DNA from 2 places in the Streptomyces sp. NPDC008092 genome. Region 1 is predicted to be linked to the other one. Evidence: predicted binding sites of a transcription regulator. Region 1 holds the regulator's gene; the other holds the start of a gene.
What was found. Region 1 encodes HspR, which represses chaperone genes until heat shock. Its sites were predicted from a motif close to TTGAGNNNNNNNNNCTCAA; they were not measured.

Region 1 (6,863 bases):
CGCCAGCGCGGGTGTGCTGTTCGCGCTCACCGCCCTGGCGAGCGCCGACGTCCTGCTCGTCGTGCTGTCGCGGCTCCTCGCCGGGCGGCCGGTGCTGCGGCGCGGGCCCGACCACCTGGCGCACCGGCTGCGGCGCCTCGGGCTCACCTCGCAGCGGGCGACCGTCGTCCTCGGGGGCGCGTCCTTCGCCGGGGTGCTCGTCGCGGTGCTCGTGCACGGTGGCTGGGTCGCCCGGGCCGGCGCCACCTGCGTCGCCTGCGTCACCTTCAGCATCGTGCTGCTACTCCTTCGGGTTCCGGTGTACGGGCCCCGGAACGCCGTACCGACGCAGGTCAGCGGCCACTTGCGTGTAAGGAGCGGATAAGACTTGAGTCTGCTCCGCTCAGGTCTGTTGACCCCGGGCGCGGCTTGATGCACACTTGAGTCCGTTCCACTCAAGTCAGCTGGAGGAAATCACCATGGCACGTGCGGTCGGCATCGACCTGGGCACGACTAACTCCGTCGTCAGCGTTCTTGAAGGCGGCGAGCCCACCGTCATCACCAACGCCGAGGGTGCCCGGACCACGCCGTCCGTCGTCGCCTTCGCGAAGAACGGCGAAGTCCTCGTCGGCGAGGTCGCCAAGCGCCAGGCGGTCACCAACGTGGACCGGACGATCCGGTCCGTGAAGCGCCACATGGGCACCGACTGGAAGATCCAGCTGGACGGGAAGGACTTCAACCCCCAGCAGATCTCCGCGTTCATCCTGCAGAAGCTCAAGCGGGATGCCGAGGCCTACCTGGGCGAGAAGGTGACCGACGCGGTCATCACCGTCCCGGCCTACTTCAACGACTCCGAGCGCCAGGCGACGAAGGAGGCCGGCGAGATCGCCGGTCTGAACGTCCTGCGCATCGTCAACGAGCCCACCGCCGCGGCTCTCGCGTACGGCCTCGACAAGGACGACCAGACGATCCTCGTCTTCGACCTCGGTGGCGGCACCTTCGACGTGTCCCTGCTGGAGATCGGCGACGGCGTCGTCGAGGTGAAGGCCACCAACGGCGACAACCACCTCGGTGGTGACGACTGGGACCAGCGCGTCGTCGACTACCTGGTCAAGCAGTTCGCGGCCGGCCACGGCGTGGACCTCGGCAAGGACAAGATGGCCCTGCAGCGCCTCCGCGAGGCCGCCGAGAAGGCCAAGATCGAGCTGTCCAGCTCCACCGAGACCTCGATCAACCTGCCGTACATCACCGCCTCCGCCGAGGGCCCCCTGCACCTCGACGAGAAGCTCACCCGCGCCCAGTTCCAGCAGCTGACCGCGGACCTGCTGGAGCGCTGCAAGACGCCGTTCCACAACGTCATCAAGGACGCCGGCATCCAGCTCGGCGAGATCGACCACGTCGTCCTCGTCGGCGGCTCCACCCGTATGCCCGCCGTCGCCGAGCTCGTCAAGGAGCTGACCGGCGGCAAGGACGCCAACAAGGGCGTCAACCCGGACGAGGTCGTCGCCATCGGCGCCGCCCTGCAGGCCGGTGTGCTCAAGGGTGAGGTCAAGGACGTCCTGCTCCTCGACGTGACCCCGCTGTCCCTCGGTATCGAGACCAAGGGCGGCATCATGACCAAGCTCATCGAGCGGAACACGACGATCCCGACCAAGCGGTCCGAGATCTTCACCACCGCCGAGGACAACCAGCCCTCCGTCCAGATCCAGGTCTACCAGGGCGAGCGCGAGATCGCGGCGTACAACAAGAAGCTCGGCATGTTCGAGCTGACCGGTCTGCCGCCGGCCCCGCGCGGTGTCCCGCAGATCGAGGTCGCCTTCGACATCGACGCCAACGGCATCATGCACGTGACCGCGAAGGACCTGGGCACGGGCAAGGAGCAGAAGATGACCGTCACCGGCGGCTCCTCGCTGCCGAAGGACGAGGTCGACCGGATGCGCCAGGAGGCCGAGCAGTACGCGGAGGAGGACCACCGCCGCCGCGAGGCCGCCGAGACCCGCAACCAGGGCGAGCAGCTCGTCTACCAGACGGAGAAGTTCCTCAAGGACAACGAGGACAAGGTCCCGGGCGAGATCAAGACCGAGGTCGAGGCCGCCGTCGAGGAGCTCAAGGAGCACCTCAAGGGCGAGGACACCGCGGAGATCCGCACCGCCACCGAGAAGGTCGCCGCCGTCTCCCAGAAGCTGGGCCAGGCCATGTACGCCGACGCCCAGGCCTCCGGGGCCACCGCCGGCGCCGCGCCTGCCGGTGACGCCGCCGACGACGTGGTGGACGCCGAGATCGTCGACGACGAGCGCAAGGACGGTGCCGCGTGACGGAGGAGACCCCGGGCTTCGAGGAGAAGCCCGACGTCCCCTCCGGCGCCACCCCCGACGACGCCGCGCCGAAGGCCGCTCCCGCACAGGGGGCGGCCCCGGCCGGGGACTCCAGCGCACAGCTCGCCGGTCTGACGGCGCAGCTGGACCAGGTGCGCACCGCGCTCGGCGAGCGCACCACGGACCTCCAGCGCCTCCAGGCCGAGTACCAGAACTACCGCCGCCGGGTGGAGCGGGACCGGATCACGGTCCGGGAGATCGCCATCGCGAACCTCCTGACCGAACTCCTGCCCGTGCTCGACGACATCGGCCGCGCCCGGGAACACGGCGAACTGGTCGGCGGTTTCAAGTCGGTGGCCGAGTCGCTGGAGACGGTCGCGGCGAAGATGGGCCTGCAGCAGTTCGGCAAGGAGGGCGAGCCCTTCGACCCGACGATCCACGAGGCGCTGATGCACAGCTACGCGCCGGACGTCACCGAGACGACGTGCGTGGCCATCCTGCAGCCCGGGTATCGCATCGGCGAGCGCACCATCCGCCCCGCGCGGGTGGCGGTCGCCGAACCGCAGCCGGGGGCGACGCCGGTGAAGGCCGATGGGACCGAAGAGGCCCCGGCGGCCGGGGACGAGAAGGACAACGGCCCTGAGGAGGGCTGAAGTCGTAGGTAACACGCGGAACACCGGAAAGGGGGCGCGTCGGGGATGAGCACCAAGGACTTCATCGAGAAGGACTACTACAAGGTCCTCGGCGTCCCCAAGGACGCCACCGAGGCCGAGATCAAGAAGGCGTACCGGAAGCTCGCGCGCGAGTTCCACCCGGACGCCAACAAGGGCAACGCCAAGGCCGAGGAGCGCTTCAAGGAGATCTCCGAGGCGAACGACATACTCGGCGACCCCAAGAAGCGCAAGGAGTACGACGAGGCACGCGCCCTCTTCGGCAACGGCGGCTTCCGCCCGGGGCCGGGCGCGGGCGGCGGCAACTTCAACTTCGACCTGGGCGACCTCTTCGGGGGCAACGCCCAGGGCGGGGGCGGCGGCTTCGGCGGCGGCGGCTTCAGTGACGTCCTGGGGGGCCTGTTCAACCGGGGCGGCGGCACGGCCGGCCGTACCCAGCCGCGGCGCGGCCAGGACATCGAGTCCGAGGTCACGCTCAGTTTCACGGAGGCCATCGAGGGCGCCACGGTCCCGCTGCGGATGTCCTCGCAGGCCCCCTGCAAGGCCTGTTCGGGCACCGGCGACAAGAACGGCACCCCGCGGGTGTGCCCGACCTGCGTCGGCACCGGCCAGGTGGCGCGGGGGTCCGGCGGCGGCTTCTCGCTCACCGACCCGTGCCCGGACTGCAAGGGCCGCGGCCTGATCGCGGAGCACCCCTGCCTGGACTGCAAGGGCAGCGGGCGCGCCAAGTCGTCGAGGACCATGCAGGTCCGCATCCCCGCCGGGGTGACCGACGGCCAGCGCATCCGGCTGCGCGGCAAGGGCGCACCGGGCGAACGCGGCGGCCCCGCGGGCGACCTGTACGTCATGGTGCACGTGGACACCCACCCGGTGTTCGGCCGCAAGGAGGACAACCTCACGGTGACCGTCCCGGTGACCTTCACCGAGGCGGCGCTCGGTGGCGAGGTCAGGGTCCCGACCCTGGGCGGGCCGCCGGTCACCCTGAAGCTGCCCCCGGGCACGCCCAACGGCCGCACCATGCGCGCCCGTGGCAAGGGCGCGGTCCGCAAGGACGGCACCCGCGGCGACCTCCTGGTCACCGTCGAGGTGAGTGTCCCGAAGGACCTGTCGGGGAATGCTCGTGACGCACTGGAGGCGTATCGCGAGGCGACCGCGGGCGAGGACCCGCGCGCCGAGTTGTTCGAGGCTGCGAAGGGAGCATGACAGAGATGGACGGCCGTCGACGCAATCCGTATGAACTGACCGAGGAGACCCCGGTCTACGTCATCTCGGTGGCGGCCCAGCTCTCCGGACTGCACCCGCAGACGCTGCGCCAGTACGACCGCCTCGGCCTGGTCTCCCCCGACCGCACGGCCGGGCGCGGCCGCCGCTACTCGGCCCGCGACATCGAACTGCTCCGTCAGGTGCAGGCGCTGTCGCAGGACGAGGGCATCAACCTGGCCGGCATCAAGCGCATCATCGAACTGGAGAACCAGGTCATAGCGCTCCAGCAGCGCGTCGCCGAACTCCAGGCGGCCGTCGACGGTGCGGCGACCGCGATGCAGCAGCGCGAGGCCGCCGTCCACGCGTCCTACCGCCGCGACCTGGTGCCGTACCAGGAGGTCCAGCAGACCAGCGCGCTGGTGGTGTGGCGGCCGAAGAAGGCGAAGGACTAGCAGCATCCGCACGAAAGGGCCCGGAGGCCGTGCGCCTCCGGGCCCTTTCGCATGCCGGTCACGGCTCCAGGACCGCCTGGTCCGCACCCGGTGCCGACTCCGTGCCGTCGGCGTACAGCGCGGTCACCCAGTAGTAGTGGGTGGTGCCGCGGGCGGCCGTGGTGTCGTCGTACGTGCGCTCCGTCGTGGTCGCCAGCTTCTCGTAGGTCTGCGTGGCCGGGTTCCAGCGGTAGACCTGGTAGCCCGTCGCCGGGCCGACCGCGTTCCACCCCAGGACGACACCCGAGTCGGTCGCGTCCGCCGTCAGGGTGAGCGGGGAGCCCTCCGGGGTCGCCACCGACGGGGTCAGGTCCAGCTCGTCGACGGCGACCGCGGACACCGGCCCCAGCCAGCTGCTGGAGTTGTTCGCGTTGTCGATCGCGTTCACCCAGTAGCAGGCGTGGTCGCCGTCCGGCAGCCGTACGTCCCGGTAGTGGGAGGTGCCCGCCGGCAGGTACGCCCACTCCGAGCCGGAGCAGACCTGCTCCTCGCCCTCCTCGCCGAGGACCGTGCCCCGGTAGACGACGTACCGCTTCAGGTCGGGCTCGGTGTTGTCGTCCCAGTCCAGCTCGATGCCGTACTCCGTGGCCGTCGCGGTCAGACCGGTGACCTGCGCCGGCGGCTTGTCCGACTCCAGGGTGGTGACGGTGGCCGTCCCCGAGGGGAGGGACACGGAGGTCAGCTGGTCCTCCGTCGTCACCACGTAGTGGTAGGTGGTGCCCTCCGCCGCCGAGTAGTCACCGCAGCTGTACCGCCGTGACCCGTCGGGGAGTTCGGCGTAGGTCGTGGTGCACGGCACCGGCGTGCCCGAGGTGCTGACGGGCAGGGTCGTCGAACGGTAGACGTGGAAGGCGTGCTCCCGGCCGTCCCCCGGCTCGACCGTCCAGCTCAGCAGCGCGGCACCGACGTCCGCGGTCGCCGTGAGGTCCCGGGGCGCGGCGGGCGGCCGGTGGACGCTCGCGGGGTCGCTGTACGGCGACAGATGGCCGGAGCCGTCCAGTGCGGCCACCTTGTACTCGTAGGCGGCGCTCCGGCCGAGCGTGTCGTCGCTGAAGGAGATCCGGTTGACGTCCTTGACCGTGTCGACGCCGCTCGGATCGGTGCGCACCACCCGGTACTTCACCGCGCCCGGCACCGCCCGCCAGGTCACCGTGGCCGTGGTGTCCGTGACCGACCAGCCGAGGCCGGCCGGCGCGGCCAGCGTGATGCTGGTGACCGGCTGGTCGGCGGTGCCGGCGGACTCGTTGCCCGCCCTGTCGTAGGCGCGCACCTCGTAGTAGTAGACGGCACCGGTCGCGGGCGGTGCGTCGGTGTACGAGGTCGCGGTGGCGGCGGTCAGCCGGGTCCAGCCGGTGCTGCCCCGCAGCCGCCGGTAGACGCGGTAGCCCGCGAGGTCCATCTCCTGGTTCTTCGTCCAGCTCAGCTTCGCCGTGTTGGATCCGCCGGCGTAGGACACCAGCGGGTCCGCCGGCGTGAGCGGCGCGATCTTGTCGACGGTGGCCGAAGTGCGGGGCGTGTACGTGAACTTGACCTTGGCGGCGCCGGTGAAGTTGGCGTAGTCGACGCGGAGGGTGTGCTTGCCCTTGGGGACGGTCACGTTGACGGTCTTGCTGACTGTCTTGGTGGTGTTCTTCCACAGGTCGGTCCTGCGGACGCCGTCGAGGTAGACCCGGATGCCGTCGAGGCCGGAGGCGGCGAGGGCGAAGGGTCCGCCGGAGCCGAAGTCGCGGGTGACGGTCCAGCGCACGCCGAAGTTGTCCTTCGGCAGTCCGGACGCCGGAGCGCCGCTCCAGCTCTCGTCGATCGTGGTGTCGCAGTCGGTCTTCTTCGGGGTGCCCTTGAACGCGGTGTTCGCGAACAGCTGGCGCTTGAAGACCGGCGAGTTGCACGTCGTGGCCGCCGACGCGGTCACGACGGCGCCGCCGAGCAGGGTGCCGGCGGTGGCTAGCACCACGGTGGTGGCCGCGGCGCTTCTGGCTGGGTTCATTCGATCCTCTGGTCGTATCCGCACGACGGGCATGGTCGTTCCGGATGTCGACTCGTGAGGAACCGCGTTGGTTGTACTGATCTTTGCCTACCCATGAACTCCCTTTGGATGGAGGGTCCGTAAAGAGTGTTTGGAGGGGGTTCCGCTCCGCCTTCACAGGAGCAGCGGAGCGTGGTGTTGCGCACTCGTTAAGTGATTCCGCTTGACGCCGGGTGTG
Region 2 (6,863 bases), on a different contig from region 1:
ATCCGCGAGCTCGGCGAGGCGCTGCCCGTCTACCGGCCGCCGCTGGACATGGGCCGGCTGTCCGGCGAACCGCGCCTCGGCCCGGACGGGCAGCGCGAGATGACGGTCCGCCGTCTCACCCCGCACGACATGTGGTCGATCCACTCCGGCGGCCCGGACGACCTGTTCCTGCTCGCGCTCTCCCGGGGCGGCCGGAACATCTGGCTGTCCCCGCAGGACGCGGACGCGATCGGGGTCGGGGACGGCGACCCGGTCGAGGCGGTGGACCGCGACGGCGTGGTGGTGGCCCGCGCGGCCGTCTCGCACCGGATGCCGGCCGGGACCGTCCACCTGCACCGCGCCACCGAGCACGCGGCGGCCGTCCCGGGGACGGAGACCACCGGCGTGCGCGGCGGCGCCCACGACCCGCTCACCCCGCTGGTCCTCAAGCCCTCGCACCTGGTCGGCGGTCAGGCCCGGCTGTCCTGGTCCTGCGGCCGGCCGGGCCCGACGGTCAACCACCGCGACGAGGTGACGGTCGTCCGGCGCCGCGCCCAGGAGGTCGAGCACTGATGCGCCCGATGGCCCAGATCGCGATGGTCATGAACCTCGACAAGTGCATCGGCTGCCACAGCTGTTCGGTCGCCTGCAAGGAGGCGTGGACCGACCGGCGCGGCACGGAGCACGTCTGGTTCAACAACGTCGAGACCCGCCCCGGCCCGGGTTATCCGCGCCGCTACGAGGACCAGGAGAGGTGGCGCGGCGGCTGGCAGCTGAACCGGCGCGGCGCGCTCCGGCTGAGGGCGGGCGGCCGGCTGCGCAGGTCCGCCGGGATCTTCGCCGGCCGCGGGCTCCCGGAGACCGAGGACTACTACAGGCACTGGACGGACGGCGGCCCGACCGGCGCGCCCGCCCACGGCGACCTGGACCCGATGGTCGAGCGCACCCGCCGACACGCCTCGGACAAGGTGAGGTCCGAGTTCGAGCAGACCTTCATGTTCTACCTCCCCCGCATCTGCGAGCACTGCCTCAACCCGTCGTGCGTGGCCTCCTGTCCGTCCGGGGCGATGCACAAGCGGGCCGAGGACGGCATCGTGCTGGTCGACCAGGACCGGTGCCGGGGGCGGCGGATGTGCGTGACCGGATGCCCGTACAAGAAGGTCTACTTCAACCACGCCACCGGCAAGGCCGAGAAGTGCGACCTGTGCCGTCCGCGGATCGAGGCCGGCCTGCCGACGGTCTGTTCGGAGACCTGCGTGGGCCGGCTGCGCTACCTCGGGGTGGTCCTCTACGACGCCGACAAGGTGAGGGCGGCGGCCGAGACCGAGGACGAGAAGGCGCTGTACGAGGCCCAGTTGGGCGTCCTCCTCGACCCGGAGGACCCTGCCGTGCTGCGGGCCTGCGCGGCGGCGGGCATCCCGGACGACTGGACGGAGGCGGCCCGCCGTTCCCCGGTCCACGCGCTGATCAGCAGGTACCGGGTGGCGTTGCCCCTGCACCCGGAGTACCGCACGCTGCCCATGGTCTGGTACATCCCGCCGCTGTCCCCCGTCGTGGACGCGCTCTCCGAGACCGGTCACGACGGCGAGGACGCCGGCAACCTGTTCGCCGCGATCGACACCCTGCGCATCCCGCTCGCCTACCTGGCAGAGCTGTTCAGCGCGGGCGACCCCGCCCCGGTCCGCGCCTGTCTGGAGAAGCTCGCGGCGATGCGCTCCCACATGCGGGCGCTCGACCTGGGTGAGGAGCCGGACCCGGCGGTCGGCTCCGCGGTCGGGATGCGGCCGGAGGAGATCGAGGCGATGTACCGGTTGCTGGCGGTCGCCAGGTACGAGGACCGGTACGTGATCCCGTCGGCGGCCGCCGGTGACGCCCGCCGTCTGGAGGAGTCCGCGCTGCCCGACGGCTGCAGCCTGGACTTCCACGGCGGCCCCGGCATGGGCGGCGACGGCCCCTCCGGCCGGGCCCCGGGGCGGAAACTGCTCCCAGTGGTGTCGGTGCGGAACCTCCACGGTCTGCGCGGACGGCAGACCGCCGGCACTCCCGACGAGGCGAAGGAGGACTGATGCCCTCGGACGCGGTGTTCTACCAGGCGGCGGCGCTCTGTCTCACCTACCCGGACGACGACTTCGTCGCCCGGCTGCCGCTGCTGCGCGAAGCCGCCCCGCAACTGCGGGAGTTCACCGACCATGCGACGGTGACCCCACCGCAGGAGCTGGCCGCGCACTACGTGCAGGTCTTCGACTTCAAGAACCCGCAGAGCCTCTACCTCAGCTGGTGGCGGGACGGCGACACCCGGCGCCGGGACATGTCCCTGGCCCGGTTCCAGGACATCTACAAGGCGTACGGCATGGAGTTCACCGGCGAGGAGCTGCCGGACTTCCTCCCCGCCGTCCTGGAGTTCACGGCCCGTACCGGCAACACCGGCCTGCTCACCGAGCACCGCGACTGCCTGTCGCGGCTCCGCTGCAGGCTGACCGAATTCGGCACCCCGTACGCGTGCGTCCTGGACGCGGTCTGTGCCACCCTGCCGGCCACGCCCGGCAGCTAGCCGTTCCTCCCGCCGCGACGGCGGCCGGTCACCGCGGCGGGACCCGGCGGTGCCTCAACCGGCCGCGCCCCGCTGGTCGTCCACGATCTCGGCGTCCACCACACCCTCCTCCTCGGCCTCGGGCGCCTGCTGTTCCCCGGCCGCGCCGCCGGCGGCAGCGGCGTACATGGCCTGCCCCATCTGCTGGCTCACGCTCGCCAGTTTCTCCACCCCCTGCCGCAGCTCACCGGTGTCGGCGTCCCGTTCCAGCAGCGCCTTGAGCTCGGTGATCGCCGCCGCCACGTCGGCCTTCGTGCCGGCCGGCACCCGCTCCTCGTTCTCCCGGAGGAACTTCTCGGTCTGGTAGACGAGTTGCTCGGCCTGGTTGCGGGTCTCCGCGGCCTCGCGGCGCCTGCGGTCCTCCTCGGCGTACTGCTCGGCCTCCCGCATCATGCGGTCGATGTCGTCCTTGGGGAGGGCGGAGCCGCCGGTCACGGTCATCTTCTGCTCGCGGCCGGTCGCCAGGTCCTTCGCCGAGACGTGCATGATCCCGTTCGCGTCGATGTCGAAGGCCACCTCGATCTGGGGCACCCCGCGCGGTGCGGGCGGCAGGCCGGTGAGGTCGAAGACGCCCAGCTTCTTGTTGTACGCGGCGATCTCGCGTTCGCCCTGGTAGACCTGGATGCCCACCGAGGGCTGGTTGTCGGCCGCGGTCGTGAAGATCTCCGAACGCCGGGTCGGGATCGTGGTGTTGCGCTCGATGAGCCTGGTCATGATGCCGCCCTTGGTCTCGATGCCCAGGGACAGCGGGGTGACGTCGAGCAGCAGCACGTCCTTCACGTCGCCGCGGATGACGCCCGCCTGGAGGGCGGCGCCGACCGCGACCACCTCGTCCGGGTTGACGCCCTTGTGCGGGTCCTTGCCGGTGAGTTCGCGGACCAGGTCGGTGACGGCGGGCATCCGGGTCGAGCCGCCGACCAGGATGACGTGGTCGATCGCCGAGACCTGCACGCCCGCGTCCTTGACGGCCTGGTGGAAGGGTTTCTTGCAGCGGTCCAGCAGGTCGGCGGTGAGCTCCTGGAACTGGGCCCGCGTCAGCTTCTCCTCCAGATGCAGCGGCCCCTCCGCGGAGGCGGTGATGTACGGCAGGTTGACCGAGGTCTCCGTCGACGACGACAGCTCGATCTTGGCCTTCTCGGCGCCCTCGCGCAGCCGCTGCACGGCCATCTTGTCGTTGCCGAGGTCGACGCCGTACTGCCCCTTGAACCGCTTCACGAGATGCTCGACGACCCGCTGGTCCCAGTCGTCGCCGCCCAGGTGCGTGTCGCCGTTGGTGGCCTTGACCTCGATCACCCCGTCGCCGATCTCCAGGAGCGACACGTCGAAGGTGCCGCCCCCGAGGTCGAAGACGAGGACGGTCTGCTCCTCGCCCCGGTCCAGGCCGTAGGCGAGCGCGGCGGCGGTCGGCTCGTTGATGATCCGCAGCACCTTCAGGCCGGCGATCTCGCCGGCCTCCTTGGTGGCCTGCCGCTGGGCGTCGTCGAAGTACGCGGGTACGGTGATCACCGCGTCGGTGACGTCCTCGCCGAGGTAGGCCTCGGTGTCCCGCTTGAGCTTCTGCAGGACCCGCGCCGAGAGCTCCTGGGCCCGGAACCGGGTGCCGTCGACGCTCCCGCTCTCCGGGAACCGCCAGGCCGCGTCGCCCATGTGCCGCTTGACGGAGCGCGCGGTGCGGTCGACGTTGGTCACCGCCTGCCGCTTGGCGACCTCGCCGACCAGCACGTCGCCGTTCTTCGCGAAGGCCACGACCGACGGGGTGGTGCGTGCCCCCTCGGCATTGGCGACGACGGTGGGCTCACCGCCCTCCAGCAGGGCCACCACCGAGTTCGTCGTACCGAGGTCGATACCGACCGCACGTGCCATGTCCGTCCCCTTCCGCCCGGGCGCTTCCCCGACTCCAGCTCAAAACTTGAGCGGGCTGTTGTCAATGCCGGGTGCGCCGTAAACGACGCTGCCGCGCCCCTCCGGGAAGAGGGGCGCGGCAGCGCGGCGGACAGGGCGCTCAGGCGAGCTTGGCGTCCAGGGTGATGGTGGTGCCGGTCAGGGCCTGGCTGACCGGGCAGTTCTTCTTGGCGTCCTCGGCGGCGGCGACGAAGCCGTCCTGGTCCAGGCCGGGGACGGTGCCCTCGACGGTCAGGTGGATGCCGGTGATGCCGGTGCCCGGCTGGAAGGTGACGTCGGCGTTGGTGACCAGCTTGGTGGGCGGGGTGCCGGCACCGGTGAGGGCGTGCGACAGCGCCATGGAGAAGCAGCTGGAGTGGGCGGCCGCGATCAGCTCCTCGGGGCTGGTCCTGCCGTTCGCCTCCTGGGAGCGCGAGGCCCACGTGACGGGCTGCTCGCCGATACCGGAGGAGTCGAAGGTGATGACACCGTTCCCCTCGGTCAGGCTGCCTTCCCAGACGGTGTGTGCGGTGCGCGTGGTAGCCACGGTTGTTCCTTTCGGCGATGAAGGCGAATGAACCGGTTCGCTCGCCCCCATCCGATCACATCGGGGCTCACCGCACCCGGAAGACCGGCCCACGGGGGGTGAACGGCAGGCGACGTCCGTCCGGGATCAGATAGGCGTGCTCGCGGCGGACCCGCAGGACGTCGCACCAGCCGTCGGTGATCACCAGGACCGGCGCGGCGGGCGGGAAGTCGTCGGCGCGCTGGAGCAGGTCGATGCCGGGCTGCAGGACGGTCCCGCCGCGGCCGTGCACCCGGACCCGGCCGGCGATCTCGGTGGTCGGGAGATAACCGGCGTCGTGCGGAGCCGCGTCGCAGAAGACGACGCGCGCGGCCGGTACGTCGCGGGCCTCGGCATAGGAGGCGATCGCGCCGAGCGCCTTGCCGAGCAGGGTGCGGTCCATGGAGCCGGAGGTGTCGAGGACCACCCCGAAGGTGCACCGGGCGACCTCCTCGGGCGGGAAGTACCGGCCGGCGCGCGGGATGTCCGGGGTGGACGACTGCCGGCGCGAGGGGCGGGCGTAGGACCGTACGGCCTCCGGGCGCGGCACGAACTCGTCGAACCAGCGGGCGAGCCGGGCGTCCCACGGAAGCGGTGGGTGGCTGAGTGCGCGGATCTCCTCGACCAGGCCGCCAGGCAGCAGGCCCCGGTCCTGTGTCCGGTGCAGGTCGAGCCCCTGGCACAGTCCGCGCCGGTAGAACTCGTCGAGGTCGACGTACGCGCCGGGCGGCCCGAGCGGCGCGCCCAGCACGTCACCGCGCCCCTTGCCGCGCAGGGTGGCCAGGCGCCGCATCCTTCTGAGGTCGCCGGCGATCCGGTCGTACACCTCCTCCGCCGACAGGTCCTTCAGCTCCGGGTCGTACAGCAGCCCTTCGGGCATGGTGCCGACGCGCATCGCGACCAGCCAGCCGTTGATGACGTAGTCGCAGGCGATGTTGAAGAGGTAGGGGTCGCGGCCGCCGAGGCGGTCACCGTGGCGCAGGGCGGCGTGCAGCATCTCGTGGGCGAGGACGAACCGCCACTCCTCGTCGTCCATGGTCCGCAGCGGGTTGACGTAGATCTCGCCGGCCTCGGGATTGACCGCGGCGACGGCGATGTCGTGGGCGCGGGCCAGTTCGGCGTCGGCGACCAGTCTGATGCCGGCCGCGATGCCGCCGAGCAGCGGGTAGGAGGAGACGAACCAGCTCAGCGCCTTTTCCCAGGGGCGCCGCGGGGTGGGCGGGCCGGACATGGTCGTGCGGCGGCCGCCGGCCAGGTCCATCGCCCGGGACATGGTGCGGGTCAGCGCGTGCGCGAACCCGACCTGCCAGTCGGGCACTTGACCGGCCCACTTGCTCCAGGAGAGCAGGAGCTGGTCGGGCTCGCCGCCGTTCGTCCCGCCGCGCTCGTACGCTGCCGGGATGCCACCGGACCGGCGCCAGCCGGCGGCGAGCCGGTCCTCGTCGCCCTCCGGGTAGGAGGCGGGCAGGTGGCCGGGGGCCTCGCCGATCGGGAAGGTCTCCAGGAAGCGGTTGACGACGGTGCAGCGGGCGGCGAGGTCGTAGCGGTCCGGCTGGGCGCGCGGTCCGGTGGCGGCCGGGAGGTGGCCGAAGCCCAGATGAATGGTGCAGTGCGCCAACGCCCAGGCCCACTCGGCCGGTTCGGCCCGCCGGGTGGCGTGCGCGTGCAGCACGCCGTCGGAGTCGGCGCGCACCAGCCCCTCCCGGGGCGCGAGTTCGCACTTCTCGTGCCGGCAGATGGTGAACTCGACCGCCCGCAGGGCGGGGTTGGCGCGGAGCAGCTCGACACCGGCCGCGAAGTTCTCGGCGGCCGGGTCCTGCTTCTTGCGCGCGGCGGCCGCTCGGCTCA

Region 2: the regulator HspR is predicted to act here: its motif matches at 4,479-4,497, upstream of dnaK (molecular chaperone DnaK).

Annotation. Positions count from the first base shown of each region.
Region 1 is NZ_JBIBHY010000008.1:354,804-361,666, reverse strand. Features, by position in the region: gene ACFZB3_RS27150 (MraY family glycosyltransferase) at 1-364, shown strand, start outside; gene dnaK (molecular chaperone DnaK) at 459-2,294, shown strand; gene grpE (nucleotide exchange factor GrpE) at 2,291-2,947, shown strand; gene dnaJ (molecular chaperone DnaJ) at 2,993-4,168, shown strand; gene ACFZB3_RS27130 (heat shock protein transcriptional repressor HspR) at 4,174-4,620, shown strand; gene ACFZB3_RS27125 (PA14 domain-containing protein) at 4,679-6,646, opposite strand.
Region 2 is NZ_JBIBHY010000001.1:732,903-739,765, reverse strand. Features, by position in the region: gene ACFZB3_RS03000 (molybdopterin-dependent oxidoreductase) at 1-552, shown strand, start outside; gene ACFZB3_RS02995 (4Fe-4S dicluster domain-containing protein) at 552-2,045, shown strand; gene narJ (nitrate reductase molybdenum cofactor assembly chaperone) at 2,045-2,530, shown strand; gene dnaK (molecular chaperone DnaK) at 2,585-4,432, opposite strand; gene ACFZB3_RS02980 (OsmC family peroxiredoxin) at 4,572-4,997, opposite strand; gene ACFZB3_RS02975 (hypothetical protein) at 5,065-6,863, opposite strand, start outside; gene ACFZB3_RS02970 (AAA family ATPase) at 6,861-6,863, opposite strand, start outside.